DNA from 2 places in the Geobacillus sp. YF-1 genome. Region 2 is predicted to be linked to the other one. Evidence: riboswitches for the same ligand, from Rfam matches in the RefSeq annotation. Region 2 holds a riboswitch; the other holds the start of a gene.

Region 1 (7,740 bases), 730 kb from region 2:
GCCGCGATAAACTCTTGTTTCGGTGCTTTTTGATTTTTGATGGCGGTCAATGGGTCGTTGAAATAAATGTACTGCTCATCGTATCCCGTAATGAGCACCGCGTGTTCCCGATACGTGATTTTGACCGGTCCTTGCGGTGTTTGCCATTCGCGAAAGGCGGAGGGGGGAAGCGGACGGAAGGTGGTGTTTGTAATGACCCACACCGGGGAGCCTTTCGCTACGTAGTCATAAATGTGCTCAAAGGATTGTCCGGTTAAGTCGACGATTTGCGTTGGCAAGTATCGTTCGGCCAGCTCCTTAATGGGTTTGTGATATACGCCGTATCCAGGCTTCGACAATGTATACATGTCGCCGACAAATCCTTCATTCGGATGGCCGTAAAAGACGAGGCCGTTTTTTACTTGATATGGCGTCGGATTTTTCCGCACTTGTCTCGCTAATGTCATTTTGTCAACATCAATTCCCGCATGGTTCAGCAGCATGGCTAAGCTGGTGACTTCACATCCCCTTGGCAGCTCGGGGAGCTGCGAGATTAACGGCGCGTCAATCAACACCGTTGATTTCAACGTCGATTTGCCGGCGTTCGCCGCTTGGTCATGATTGACAAGCGGGACGATGGTTTCCTGTACAAAATGTTGAAATCGATCCTTTGTTTGCGCCCAGCTTTTATGATTGGACAAAACGGCTAGAAGCAAGGCGAGACAGCCCGCGTATACAGCCAGCAGCAGCTGGTCCCTTTTGCGGCTGAGAGGGCTTCGCAAAAGGGCGAGGCAGAGGAGCACGATGAGAGCGGTCAACAGCGAGATCATGGTGAGCAAAGCGATTCTCCCCCTTTATCAGCAGTGCTTCAATGGCGGCTTCCGGGCTGTTTTGATTGTTTTCCCGTTTCCAAAGAAGGGTATTGGAACAAGAAAGCGTTAAAAGTATAGTCAGCTGCCCATTGTGCCTCCGATGGTTGTGATGGAACGTTGGGTTTTGTCAAAAATGGCGAAAGATTGGTTTTGAAACTTTGCTTTTTGTAAGATAGAATGGAACTGGTTTTGTTTTCTTCTTTGCCTATTATTTTATTGCAACCGAAGGCGTAAGGCAAAGAATAAAAACGGGTTGCCTTGATGTCAATTCATTGGAGGGACAGTCATCGTTATGTGTGGATTTATTGGATGGATTGTCGATCGTCCAGAATGTCAAGATCCGGGATGGAGCGAGGAATTAAGGCGGATGAACCGCCTGATTACCCATCGCGGGCCGGATGATGAGGGGTATTATATGGATGAGCACGTCGGGTTTGGATTTCGGCGGCTCAGCATCATCGATTTGGAAGCGGGGCACCAGCCGCTCTCGTATGAAAACGATCGGTACTGGATCATTTTTAACGGGGAGATTTACAATTACGTCGAATTGCGGGAAGAGCTGACGGCGAAAGGATTGTCGTTTGCGACAAACTCCGATACGGAAGTCATCGTTGCGCTTTATAGCATGGAACAAGAAAAAGCGGTCGAAAAGCTGCGCGGGATGTTTGCGTTTGTCATTTGGGATAAGCAGGAAAAAACGGTGTTTGCAGCCCGTGATCCGTTCGGCATTAAACCGTTTTTCTATGCGGAACAAGGCGGCCGCACGTTTTTCGCTTCGGAGAAGAAAAGCCTTTTGCTTGCGCTTGGGGAGGAAACGGTAGATCATGAATCGCTCCAGCATTATTTAACCTTCCAATACGTCCCCGAACCATCGACGATGTCGGCCGGTATTTCGAAGTTGGAGCCGGGGCATTATATCAAGAAACGAGTCGGTGAACCGCTCACGATTCATCGCTATTGGAAGCCGTTTTTCCGCCCTGTTCGCCAGTCGGAGGAGGAATTGGTTGAGAACATCCGCACGGCGTTGGTTGATTCGGTCCGTGTCCATATGCGCAGCGATGTGCCGGTCGGGGCGTTTTTGTCGGGCGGCATTGATTCCTCGTTTATCGTGGCGATCGCCAAACAGTTTCATCCGGATTTAAAGACGTTTTCGGTCGGGTTTGAGCGGCAAGGGTTCAGCGAAATCGATGTGGCCAAGGAGACGGCTGAGAAGCTGGGCGTAGACAATATCAGCTATGTCATTTCGCCGCAGGAGTATATGGACGAGCTGCCGAAAATTATGTGGCATATGGATGATCCGTTGGCGGATCCGGCTGCGGTGCCGCTGTATTTTGTCGCCCGTGAAGCGAGAAAGCATGTTACTGTGGTGCTTTCCGGCGAGGGGGCGGACGAGCTGTTTGGCGGCTATAACATTTATCGTGAACCAGAGTCGTTGCGGTGGTTGGAGCGGATGCCGGGAGCGGTGAAGAGCGTGCTGCGCTTCATCGCCAAGTGGCTTCCCGACGGGGTGAAAGGGAAGAGCTTTTTAGAGCGCGGCACGACCCCGCTTGAAAAACGGTATATCGGGAACGCCAAAATATACAGTGAAGCGGAAAAGGCGGCCTTGCTCAAAACGTATGAAAAAGGCCGTGAGTATACAACGGTGACCGCGCCGCTCTATCAAGAAACCGTTCATTATCCGCCGGTCAACCGGATGCAGTACATTGATCTCCATACATGGCTGAGAGGCGATATTTTAGTTAAGGCCGATAAAATGACGATGGCGCATTCGCTTGAGTTGCGGGTGCCGTTTTTGGACAAAGCGGTGTTTGCAGCAGCTGCTACGATCGCTCCGGAGATGAAAACCGCCAACGGCACGACGAAATATATTTTGCGCAAAGCGGCCGAAGGCATCGTGCCGGATCATGTATTAAACCGAAAAAAATTAGGATTTCCTGTGCCGATTCGTCATTGGTTGAGAAACGAAATGTATGATTGGGCGAAACAGCTTATTCACGACAGCGAAACGGACCACTTGTTCCATAAAGACGTGCTGTATCGCTTGCTCGATGAGCATGCGCAGCAGAAAGCGGACCATAGCCGCAAGCTGTGGACGGTGTTGGCGTTTATGATTTGGCATCAAGTGTATGTAGAGCGAGCCTATGATTTTGTTTCATCTGGACAAAAGGAAAAGCCGCTGGCGCCTGCTTTTGAGGCGTAAGGGGGAACAGGACGAGGCGTCCCGGAATTCGGCCGGGGCGTCTGTCTGTTTTGGCCCGAAAACTATAAGGGGCGGTGATTGACTCGCGCAACTGCTTCTCGGAATCGTTTCTCCAATAGAAAAGTCTTGCAACACTGCACACTTTTATTCATTGACCAAAGGAAACCAATGTTTTTCAACGGCCTTCTAAGGATTGATTGAGAAAATCTCGCTTGTCCCTTGCAATTCTTGTTGTTTTAGTATATGCTTGTTCCATCAGGATGATCATCCACTATATATTGATTTATTTGCTTTTTCAAACAACTATATATCGTTGTGCCAAGCAATGGTGTCCATCAGGACTTAATAGGGAATCCGGTGTGAATCCGGAACTGCCCCCGCAACTGTATGTGCGGACGAAATGGGATGGCCACTGGCGGCAAGAGCCATTTAGCGCCGCTGGGAAGGACCCAAAGTAGGACGATGCACGAGTCAGGAGACCTGCCTTGCTTGGAACGTTTCATGTTCTTCGGGGTGTGAGAAGATGAAACGATAGGGGAAAAGAAAAAGGGAGTTCGTCTGCCTTTTTCCGTCTGTCGTTTCATCCGCTCGCCTGCCCGAGCGGATTTTTTTATGGAGGAGAGGGGAAACGAATGACAGTGTCGACGAAATCAATTGTTGTCGATGATCAAGGAAAAGAGAAATCATTTTCGCGCGAGGAGTTTGCTAGGTTGGTGGAGCAGGCGGCGGCCGACTTTGTCCGTCTGTCGCTCGAGGAATATGAAGAACGTGTATGGCAGCTTCTCAGCCGAAAAGAGATGGTCACCTTCCGGCAGCTATATCAAACCGCCATTTTGGAAGGGCTGTCGTATATTAGTGAGGAGGAGCCGGAATGGACGTTTGTGTGCGCCCGCCTGTATTTGCAACAACTGTACCGCGAGGCAGCACGGCAGCGCGGGTACGAGGAGCGCAAGCGGTATGGCGATTTCTACTCGCTCCTTGTTGCGCTGACGGAACAAGGAGTATATCATCCGCTGCTGCTTGAACGTTATACGAAAGAAGAAATTGAGTCCATCGGTGCGTTTCTTGATCCGGAGAAGGACAAGTTGTTTACGTACATAGGGTTGCGCACGCTTGCGGATCGGTATTTGGCCCGCGATTATGAGCGGCGGTTGTATGAGTTGCCGCAGGAGCGATTTTTGATTATCGCCATGACGCTTATGGCCAATGAACCACAGCAGCGGCGGCTTGAGTTGGTGAAGGAAGCGTATTGGGCGTTAAGCAACCTATACATGACCGTGGCGACGCCGACGCTTGCCAACGCCGGGAAGTCATACGGCCAGCTGTCGAGCTGCTTTGTCGACACGGTCGATGACAGTTTGCAAGGGATTTACGACAGCAACACCGACATCGCCAATTTATCGAAATCGGGCGGCGGCATTGGGGTCTATTTAGGGAAAATCCGGTCGCGCGGCAGCGACATTAAAGGATTCAAAGGGGTCTCCTCCGGCGTCATCCCGTGGATGAAGCAGCTGAACAACACAGCGGTGAGCGTCGATCAGCTTGGGCAGCGAAAGGGAGCTATTTCCGTCTATTTGGATGTGTGGCATAAAGATATTTTTGCGTTTCTCGATGCGCGGCTCAACAACGGCGACGAACGGCTGCGGACGCATGACTTGTTCACCGGCGTTTGCATCCCTGATTTGTTCATGGAAATGGTCGAACAGCGCGGCGACTGGTATTTGTTTGATCCGCATGAAGTGCGGACGGTGATGGGATTTAGTTTGGAAGACTTTTATGATGAGGAAAAAGGGAAGGGCAGCTTTCGGGAGAAATATTGGCAATGCGTCAACGAACCGAGGCTGTCGAAAGAAAAAGTGCCGGCGATCGAAGTGATGAAAAGCATTATGCGCAGCCAGCTCGAGTCGGGGACGCCGTTTATGTTTTACCGCGATGAAGTGAACCGACAAAATCCGAATCGCCATCTCGGGATGATTTACTGCAGCAACCTTTGCACGGAAATCGCGCAAAACCAAAGCCCGACGGTGATGAAGCGGCAATATGTGAAAGACGGAGTGATTGTGATCGAAAAAATCCCGGGCGATTTTGTCGTCTGCAATTTATCGTCGATCAACTTGGCGCGTGCGGTGACCGATGGGGTGTTGGGGCGGCTCATCCCGATTCAAATGCGGATGCTTGATAATGTCATTGATTTAAATCACATTCCGGTGCTGCAGGCCGGTTTGACGAACGAAAAATACCGCGCTGTCGGGCTTGGCACTTTTGGCTGGCATCATTTGCTGGCGTTAAAAGGCATTCGCTGGGAGTCAGAGGAAGCGGTCCGCTACGCCGATGAACTGTATGAAACGATCGCGTATTTGGCGATTCAAGCGAGCATGGAGCTCGCCAAAGAAAAAGGGAGCTACCCGGCGTTTGCCGGATCGGATTGGCAGACGGGCGCTTATTTCGAACGGCGCGGCTACCAAAGCCACGGCGAGCTCGATTGGGACCGACTCAAGAGCAATGTGGCCCGCTACGGGGTGCGCAACGGCTATATCATGGCCATTGCGCCCAACGCCTCGACGTCGATCATCGCCGGCAGCACGGCGAGCATCGATCCGATTTTCTTAAAAGTGTATGCCGAGGAAAAGAAAGATTATAAAATTCCTGTGACCGTGCCGGATCTAAACGAACAGACGACATGGTATTACAAATCGGCGTACCATATCGACCAACGTTGGAGCATCAAGCAAAACGCCGCGCGCCAGCGCCATGTCGACCAAGCCATCTCGTTTAACTTCTACGTCATGAATACGATCAAGGCAAAGGAGCTGCTCGATTTGCATTTGACAGCGTGGAAGTCGGGGTTGAAAACGACGTATTACGTGCGTTCGACATCGGGGACGATCGAAGAGTGCGATTCGTGCGCGAGCTGACCGGGGCCAAAAGAGGCTCACTTCCTTGTGCCAGAGAGGCGTAGGCGGTTGGCCGCGCGCACGATACTTATATAAACTGCAACTTGGTTTTCCATGGCATTGTTGCTCTTCTTGTCACCGTGCCAGCTTGTCAGGTGATCAAGATGGGACATGGAGATCAGAAATTCTTTTATAGAAAACGAAAGGGAGGAATGGACGATGACGATCGGCTTAGTCAAACGGCCCATTATGGATCCGGAGGCGCCGAACCGTTCGACGGGCATCATCAACGGCCGCTGCTCGAATGTGTTGAATTGGGATGATCTCGCCTATCCGTGGGCGTATGCCAAATATAAGCGAATGCTCGCCAATTTTTGGACGCCGTTTGAAATCAATATGGCGCAAGATGTGAAGCAGTTTCCGCAATTAACGGCCCGCGAGCAGGAGGCCTTTTTGAAAATCATCGGTCTTCTGGCGCTGCTTGACAGCATCCAAACCGATTACGCCGGACGTGTCGCTGATTACATTACGGACCCGAGCATCAACGCGCTCATGATTATGCTCGCCCAGCAGGAAGTCATTCACAACCATTCGTATTCATACGTGCTTTCGAGCCTTGTGCCGAAAGCGAAGCAAGATGAAGTATTCGACTTTTGGCGGAACGAACCGACGCTGCGCAAGCGGAACGATTTTGTGACGAATGGCTACAAGGCGTTTGCGGAAGAGCCGAATGTGGAAAACTTGTTGCGCTCGATCGTTTTTGACGTCATTTTAGAAGGACTGTTTTTCTACTCAGGGTTTGCGTTCTTCTACAACCTCGCACGCCAGCAAAAAATGGTGGCGACGAGCACGATGATCAATTACATCAACCGTGACGAGCACATTCATGTCGATTTGTTTGCGAAAATTTTCAAAGAAGTGTTGAACGAATATCCGGAATATCGGACGTCGGAGTTGGCGGATTTTGTCCGGGAAACGTTTACGAAAGCGGCTGAGCTGGAGATCGAATGGGCGCGGGAAATCATCGGCCATGAGATCGATGGCATCGACTTGGCTGATTTGGAGGCGTACATTAAGTTTTACGCCAACGTCCGCGCCCACCAGCTTGGGTTTGACCGCCCGTTCGACGGCTATCGGACGAACCCGCTTCGCTGGATTAAAGCGTATGAAGAAGTCGACCTTGGCAAATCCGACTTTTTCGAACAAAAGCCGCGCCAATATACGAAAGTGCAAGTGGACAACGGATTTGATGAGTTGTAATGATAGAGAAGCCACGTTTGACAACAGTCAGCGTGGCTTTTTTGTCAGGCAAGGCGCCTTTGGCTTGATTTGCCGTTTTTTGAACGAATAGGAGCGAGCGTTTTGGCAGGACAGATGGCCAAGCAGTCTGCAAACATGGGCGAGAAACTACGTGAAGCTGTCGTTGCGGTTGAACAACAGATGGCCAAGCAGTCTGCAAACGTGAGGGGACGATGAGGATATAAGCGGGCGTTCGATGGGGGCTGTGCTGTTGGCGCGCAAAGCAGCTCACCTGATTCAAGGGTGAGCTGTTTTCGTTCAGAGGAGAAGAGTCAGGCAATGAAAGAGGAAGAAAAGAGACGATAGCGTGGCCCATCCCACGTCACCTTTTGGCCCCGTCCGGAATAAAACAGAATCAGGAACATTGCCCACTTGATATAGGACGCGATTCCGGCGATAATGGAAGCGGTATGGAATGAATGCCGCTGGGCGGCACGGAAGACGTAAAGAAGGTGGCAGAACGATGGAACGTGCAGAACATCTTTATCAAAGACTC
Region 2 (7,740 bases):
ATCTTGATGCTACAAAATCGGCTATGTTATTTGCAAAGTCCGTAATTTTGGTTGAGGGAATGGCTGAATTGTTACTTCTTCCTGTACTGGCGGAATTGATTGGTTGCGATTTGGATAAGCATCATGTCTCCCTTGTCCGTGTTGATTCATTAACTTTTAAGCACTTCATTAAATTATATGGAGCTGGAGTTACTTCGGAAAGACAAAAATATGCTTTACAAAAAAGAGTAGCCTGTATTATTGATTCTGATCCAGCTAAATTAGAGAAGAGAAACGATAGTAGTTCTGGAAAGAAAAGATGGAAAGAGTGTTGGCCGTTTGAGATAAATCAAGATCCTGAAAACTACGAGTATCGTGAAATATCAGGGGCTGTAAAGAAATTATTAGAACAAAAAAATAACTGTTTGAATGTAGAGATATTCTACAAAAAGGAACATGGAAAAACATTTGAATACGATTTGGCTTGGGACAATTATAACAGTAACTGTAGATGAGCATTTTTCATTACAATAATTTCCATGCCCTAAGAGACAAACAGGGGACCCCTTAGGCGACATGGAGCTGTTTTTTGATCACATCAATGGGAATATTTTGCTTCGCGGCATCGTAGATGAACTCGACGACGCTGTGCCCTTTCCGAGACCGAAGAAGCTCCAGGCCGGAAGAGAGGTCTTGCTGAGATTCGGCGATGCTGTATACGCAGGCGAACAGCACCACGGCCCAATACCGTTTCACCGCCCGAATGTGACGAACACGGTACCCATCGAGCTTCAGCTGGTCTTTGGCCTGCCGGAAAAAGCATTCGATCGTCCAGCGCTGGGCATAATAACGCAAGATCTCTTCATCGCCTAGCTCCCGGTCGGTGCTCAAGACGACATGGAGATGATCTGGCGTCATCGGTTCATCCGCCTTCCAAGCCAGCAGCACCACCGCGTCATCGAGGCCATGGATCGCTCCCTCGTAGCGATACACGCGGTAACGCTCCTTCCCCACCGTGACGAGGTGGGTGTCGTTGGGCTCGATATAGCGGGCGAACTTCTTCGCTTGGATGGCGATACCTTTCGGATAGAGAATCCGGTTCGTCTTGAGCATGGCGATGACATGGAATCCTTGTTTCAGGCAGGCTTCGATGAGCGCTTGGGACGGATACCAGGAATCCATGAGCACATACACCGGCTGAGCCCGCTTCCCCTTGAGCGAGGAAAGCATCTCGATCGCCAGGTCGATTTTGCTTCTTCCCGCCGTCTTGTCATACAGACGAAAGGCGAACGGAAACGCTTGCGAGAAAGTATGCACCATCAGCCAAACAAGCGAATGCCCCCAAACGGATTGATGATCTTTGTGCGAGTAGTGCCAATCACACCCTTGAATGGCGCGGGCAGCCCGTGACGAAGGCTTCGTTTTTTGGCAAATCGTATCATCAATCGAAACAAAAAGGGGTTGATTCTCCCGTTTGGCTAGGCGTTCGATCTGGCGAAGAATCCATTCTTGAAGCTTCTCAAGCAGTTTTTCCTCGTTCCAAGGGCTTTTCGTGAAAAAATGGCTGAGCGTGGTTCGATGGTTGGGATGAAAACTCCAGTACCGGACATCCGTCAATGTCCCCGAAAATCCCTTGGTAGTCAAGGCGTCGACAAGGTAAACGAGATGCTTGATGACCGGCTTCGAGAAATAAAGCGCCAATCCCAACGTCATGAAAAACTTGTGGATTCCTTGATGATGTGCTAATCTATTCATGAGACATGAACCTCCTTGTGTGAATGGGTTTGAGCACATCTATTTTACTCAAGGAGTTGGGTTCATGTCTCCTTTTTTGTTTAGTTGTCAATTTATGTTAGCAAATTTGCTCATCTACAGCAGTAAGCTACTTTTTACTGATGAAGTAGAAATTGTTGAAGTTGACGAACTTAAGGCAAGTAATTGGGAAAATGAGGATAAAGAGAGGGCTAAGCATGCTTCGAGCTTCCTTTTGTACGCAAAAGGGAGAAAAGGTGAACTTGCTTTTGAATTGGCTAGCAGAATACAAGAGAACAAAGATGAAAGATTGATAGTACCTGACCATATTCGAAAGGCCCTTGAGTGGGTGTGTTACAAGGATAATCAAGGGGTAGGGCAGGATGGACAATATTAGACTGATTTCTTCTGATCAACGAATACCATTATCAGATCTTAGTCGTCATTTTAAAGTGATAGCTGGGCCTGGGGCAGGAAAAACGCATTGGCTTGTAGAGCATATCAAAAATGTTCTTCAAAATGCGGAGAATCTTACATATACTTCAAAAATTGCTTGTATAACATACACAACTGTTGGTGCAGAAGAAGTCCAAAGTCGTTTGGGAATGAATCAGGAAAGGGTTGAGGTATCGACGATTCACAGTTTTCTGTATGCGAACGTTGTAAAGCCGTATGTGTATTTATTAAATGATAATCATGGAAAGAGATTGGTTAATGTTGAGGAGTTAGATGGCCATTATGAAAATATAGCAACAAACGGGAAAATATATCAATGGAAGGTAAAAACAAGAGCTCATTATCTTCAGGATAATAAAAAGCTAAAAGAATATTTAGAACAATTGGATTGGAAGCTCGTAGACGGGCAACTATATCTAAAACCAAGAAAAAACTATCGGATCGGGAAATATTATATTAGAATAGAGGACCTTCCTTTATATAAGCAATTATTTTGGGATGAAGGGGTCATTCATCATGAGGATGTCTTGTATTTCTCTTATAGAATTTTGAAAGAGTTTTCAATTATATTGGAGCATTTAAGTGCAAAATACCCCTATATTTTCTTAGATGAATTTCAAGATACCAATCCAATTCAAACAGAAATAATTAAATGGCTTGGGAATTCAGGCTCAGTGATTGGCGTCGTAGGAGATCCAGCTCAGTCGATTTATGAATTTCAAGGGGCATCCCGTCAAGATTTTATTGATTTCACTCTCCCTAATCAGATTATTTACATGATTGAGAACAATAGGAGATGTGGCAGTAAGATTGTTGATTTTCTAAATCATATTAGAAAAGGAGACCAACTAACGCAAAAGCCGACGAGAGAAAATAGGAATCATGATATATATTTTATTGAATGTACAGATGGTCCATATCAAGCTATAGCAAACTTCAACAATTTGAGGATCAGTTTAGGGCTTGAAAAAGATTATTGTATACTCACCCGAAATAACGACACCGTTAAATTACTACGTAACACAGAAAATAGCGAAGTATGGACAAGCTTCAGTGAGGCAGATTCTTCAAATAGAGAACGTTTTATCAAGTCCATTTTGACTGCATATAAGCTTACATTAGATACTCGGTATGAAGTAGCAATTAAGGAACTAGAAAGATCAATAAAAACTGATCGGCATGGAGAATTAAAGGATCCATTTCAAGAAAATCAAATTATAAGTCCCATTATGAAAAGGAGTCTGGCCGTAGATTTACTTGAATTCTTGGCAAACGATTTGAAAACTTCACTTGATCAATCTTTATTCGAATTCTATAACTCCCTTTCTGATTTTTTTATAGAGAAAGGAATTGCAATAAAGAAAATTTCTAGGGGAAAAATAAAGCAATTTTCCGAATCGATAACTATCAGGAACTTGGTGGATAACCTTATATTGTCCGAAGAGAAAACAACCGAGATAAGGACAATTCATAAAGCAAAAGGAGCAGAATTTGAATCTGTTCTTTTATATCTCCCTGAAGTTAAAGATGTGAATTTGCTCGTCAGTCCTGACATTAATTCTGAGCAAGAGGATACGCGAATTTTATATGTGGCTTTAAGTAGAGCAAAAGATTTATTATGTATTTCATGCCCGCCTCTCAACGACGCAATGATTAAAAAATTAGAGGCTTTGAATGTGAAAAGGAACCATTAAAAATTACAAACTGTCACTCTTTAACTCGCACCCTAATATGTAGACAGCTAATAAATCCCGTCCTGAGAAAATAAAAACTGTCCAGGGACAATAAAAAATGTCCAAGAAGCCGAGCGTGGTTAGGGTTTTGCCTGGATCCATGCTGGGCTTTTCTGTTGATAGGGGGACAGGGTATAGGGCGGAAAGGGTTGAGGGATCAGGTTTTATCCCAATATACCCATCCATTTTTCCTCTCTCCTTACCCCTGCTCCCTATCCCCTCCAGATATTTCCTTGGACATTTCCCAACGTTTCGTTTCCCTCATCCCTTCCCCCTAATTCCCTAAATCATTCCAATTGAACGGACACTTATTATTTTCGTGGTATTTTGTTCCAACTGGTTCCTCAAAACCCGAAAACCCTTGCGGCTGTAGGGAAGAGAGGCGGTGAGGGGAAAGTTGTGGGATGGACATGAATTATTGTCTCTTGACAATGTTGTAACAAAAGGTCAGATGCCGAACCAAAAAGCTGAAAACGAAAAGGCCTGTTGGGTGAGTCTAACAGGCCTTTTTTGTAAATAGGCTACGGTTGACCATTTGGCCGCCTTTACCATACAAAAAGCTTCGCAGATTTTGTTTCCGGCTAGAAAGAAACATAATGGCCAAGCTGTTGTAGCGAAGAACTTTTGGGGAGACATGAACCTACTTGGGTGAATGAGTTTTGAGCACAGCTATTTCAACCAAGGAGTCCGGTTCATGTCTCATTTTTACATATGGTTTGATGTAAATGAAGATAGGTATTCGCCACGCACCTTAGCTTCCTAGAAGGCTGGTGAAAAAACGCTGTTTGCCTTGATCGATGATGGAACGCGTGAACATAGAAGCTGATGCAACCGGTTTTTCTATTTGAGAAACGATTGCGAGAAGCGGTTGCGTGAGTAAATCACCAGCCTCCTAGACAATTCCCCATGTTCCGATTTTGTACCCGCTGTAAACTTTTGGGCTCTTCACCAAAAAAGTAAGAGGATGCTACTAAAGTTCAACTCGGGCTAAAATAGATGGTGCATTTCCCTTGCCAAATCTGAGTAATTGTAGTATACTGAATTTTATAAACCATGATAATATTATTAATCAGGATGACTTGAGAAGCCCCACCTCTAAGCGTCAGTGCAGGTGGTGGGAGGATGTCGCTAAAAACAGCATATCTGATAAGACCAAGCAACAGGTAGTTCACCAATCTGCGTGAACTTTAAAAGGGAAGTTTGGTGAAAATCCAACACGGTCGCGCCACTGTGATGCAGAGCGAGGATCAATAACCCACTGTTCCTTGTTTGGAATGGGAAGGGGATCCACCGCGATGAAGCTAAGTCAGGAGACCTGCCTGTTGTATACACTTTCGACCTACGCGTCATAGGGAGGAGTGGGGGAAAATGAACAAGAGGCACTTCAAGTACCTCAATACAAGCTAGTTATGCCCTCCTTCTGTCTGTCTAGAAGGTGGGCATTTTACTTGTATTGAGGAAAATGACATGGAGGTGCTACGATTGGCAATTCATAGTTCTAATTTAGGTTATCCTCGAATCGGTGAACAACGAGAATGGAAAAAAGCATTGGAGTCATTTTGGAATGGGCAATTGGAAGAAGCCAATCTAATGGAAACGATGAAGACCATTCAACTATCATCCATTAAAAAACAAATGGCAAAAGGAATCGAACTGATACCAATCGGGGACTTTTCATTATACGATCATGTGCTGGATACCGCTTTTATGTTTGGGTATATTCCAAAACGATTTGGCCAAGAAAGTGAGCGCCGATGGGATACTTATTTTGCCATGGCGAGGGGAACAAGCAGCCAGCCGGCTATGGCCATGACAAAATGGTTTAATACCAACTATCACTACATTGTTCCAGAGCTTGATGGCCTACAACCAAGGCTTATGGAAAATTTTCTTTTACGTGATTACCAATTTATCAAAGATAATCTTTCAATTGAAACAAAACCTGTTTTGCTTGGACCTGTCACGTTTTTAATTTTGGCCAAGTTAAGCACAGGAGTACATTGGCATAAGCACCTACAGCTCCTCGTCCCCGTATATATCGAATTGCTTGATGAGTTGTATAGAGCAGGAGTGCGCTGGGTACAAGTTGATGAGCCTATTCTTGTGCAAGAGATTGATGAAGACATAGTGGCCGCTGTTGAATACGTTTATCATTCATTCCATCAAAAAGTACCTGGTGTCCAGCTGATTTTACAAACGTATTTCGAAAGCCTTTCTAATTATCCAGAAATCGTCTCTCTTCCTGTTGCCGGGTTCGGTCTTGATTTCGTTCATGATGACGGTGAAAATTTGTACAACATGAAGAAATATGGGTTTCCAAAAGGGAAATGGCTAGCTGCGGGTATGATCGACGGTCGCAATGTTTGGAAGAGTACACTCGTCCAAAAAGCAGCGCTACTGGAAGAGCTATCGAAGCATACGGAACACTTGATTATTCAACCGTCGTCTAGCCTGCTTTATGTACCGATTACAGTCAAACATGAACACCGTTTACCAAAAGGATTGGTCGATTCATTGGCATTTGCGGATGAAAAGCTTGATGAAGTGCGCCTGCTTGCTGAATACGCCCAAGGGAAACGTTCTTTATCCGATTTGCGTCACTATGATGAACAAACCGGGGAAGCTCTTCGCCTACTTCGAGGCCAGTCTATAAAAAAAACGATGCACCCCATTGAGCAAACGGAACGTCCTCCCTATGCAAAGCGAAGGCAAGCACAGCAACAACATCTAAAATTGCCGCTTTTGCCTACTACGACGATCGGGAGTTTTCCACAGACCCGCGAAGTGCGGCAAGCGCGGCTGAAGCGGAAAAAACAAGAATGGGACGAAAAGCAATATCAAACCTTTATCCGTAAACAAATCGCAAAGTGGATAGAAATTCAAGAAAAACTCGAACTTGACGTTCTTGTTCATGGTGAATTTGAACGAACAGATATGGTAGAGTTCTTTGGTGAAAAATTAGGAGGTATCGCCTGCACGACAAACGGATGGGTGCAGTCATACGGATCGCGTTGCGTCCGTCCCCCAATCATATTTGGGGATGTTGTCCATCTTTGTCCTATAACTGTTGAAGAGAGTGTTTACGCTCAATCGCTAACAGAAAAACCGGTGAAAGGGATGTTGACGGGTCCTGTCACTTTGTACAATTGGTCATTTGTTCGTCGGGATCTGCCTCGCTCCGCGGTGCTGAATCAACTCGCTTTGGCAGTCCGTCAAGAAGTGTTGGCGCTTGAACAGGCGGGAATCCGCATCATTCAAGTTGATGAACCTGCACTAAGAGAAGGGTTGCCGCTCAAAAGACAAAAACAGCCGGCTTATTGGCAGGAAGCGGTATATGCCTTTCGTTTAGCGACATCGGCTGTTCGTTTAGAAACGCAAATTCATACACACATGTGCTACTCAGATTTTTCGGAAATGATCGACATCATTGATGATCTAGATCCCGATGTCATTTCGATTGAAGCCGCGCGGAGCGGAGGAGAGCTGTTATCTTTATTTGAAATCCATACGTATCGCAAGCAAATCGGACTGGGGGTGTATGACATTCATAGCCCTCGCATCCCGAGCAGAGATGAGATTCTCATTCAGCTTGAGAGAGCGTTGCGTGTCCTGCGGCCTGACCAATTTTGGGTGAATCCTGATTGCGGATTAAAAACCCGTACGGAGAAAGAAGCGATCGCCAGCTTGCAAGCGATGGTTGCCGCGGCAAAGGAGATGCGTAACCGTCTTTTCGTCTCTCTTCAAGGAGGGGATCAGGATGATAGCAAGCGCTGAACAGTCGAAAACGATTCAGACTAGATTGGTGCTCCCGTCCGATACG

What was found. Region 2 has a riboswitch for cobalamin ahead of metE (5-methyltetrahydropteroyltriglutamate--homocysteine S-methyltransferase). Riboswitches for the same ligand answer to the same signal wherever they lie in the genome.
Region 1: linked by a shared signal. The riboswitch ahead of ACTVIM_RS04565 (ribonucleoside-diphosphate reductase subunit alpha) and the one ahead of metE (5-methyltetrahydropteroyltriglutamate--homocysteine S-methyltransferase) in region 2 are both predicted to bind cobalamin.

What each region holds. Positions count from the first base shown of each region.
Region 1 covers NZ_CP199850.1:897,708-905,447, forward strand. Annotated here, with positions in the region: gene ACTVIM_RS04555 (C39 family peptidase) at 1-818, opposite strand, end outside; gene asnB (asparagine synthase (glutamine-hydrolyzing)) at 1,144-3,051, shown strand; cobalamin riboswitch at 3,360-3,553, shown strand; gene ACTVIM_RS04565 (ribonucleoside-diphosphate reductase subunit alpha) at 3,684-5,966, shown strand; gene ACTVIM_RS04570 (ribonucleotide-diphosphate reductase subunit beta) at 6,165-7,205, shown strand; gene murB (UDP-N-acetylmuramate dehydrogenase) at 7,708-7,740, shown strand, end outside.
Region 2 covers NZ_CP199850.1:169,190-176,929, forward strand. Annotated here, with positions in the region: gene ACTVIM_RS00945 (ATP-dependent nuclease) at 1-494, shown strand, start outside; gene ACTVIM_RS00950 (IS701 family transposase) at 547-1,734, opposite strand; gene ACTVIM_RS00955 (hypothetical protein) at 1,799-2,128, shown strand; gene ACTVIM_RS00960 (ATP-dependent helicase) at 2,115-3,881, shown strand; cobalamin riboswitch at 5,065-5,257, shown strand; gene metE (5-methyltetrahydropteroyltriglutamate--homocysteine S-methyltransferase) at 5,388-7,694, shown strand; gene ACTVIM_RS00970 (acyl-CoA thioesterase) at 7,678-7,740, shown strand, end outside.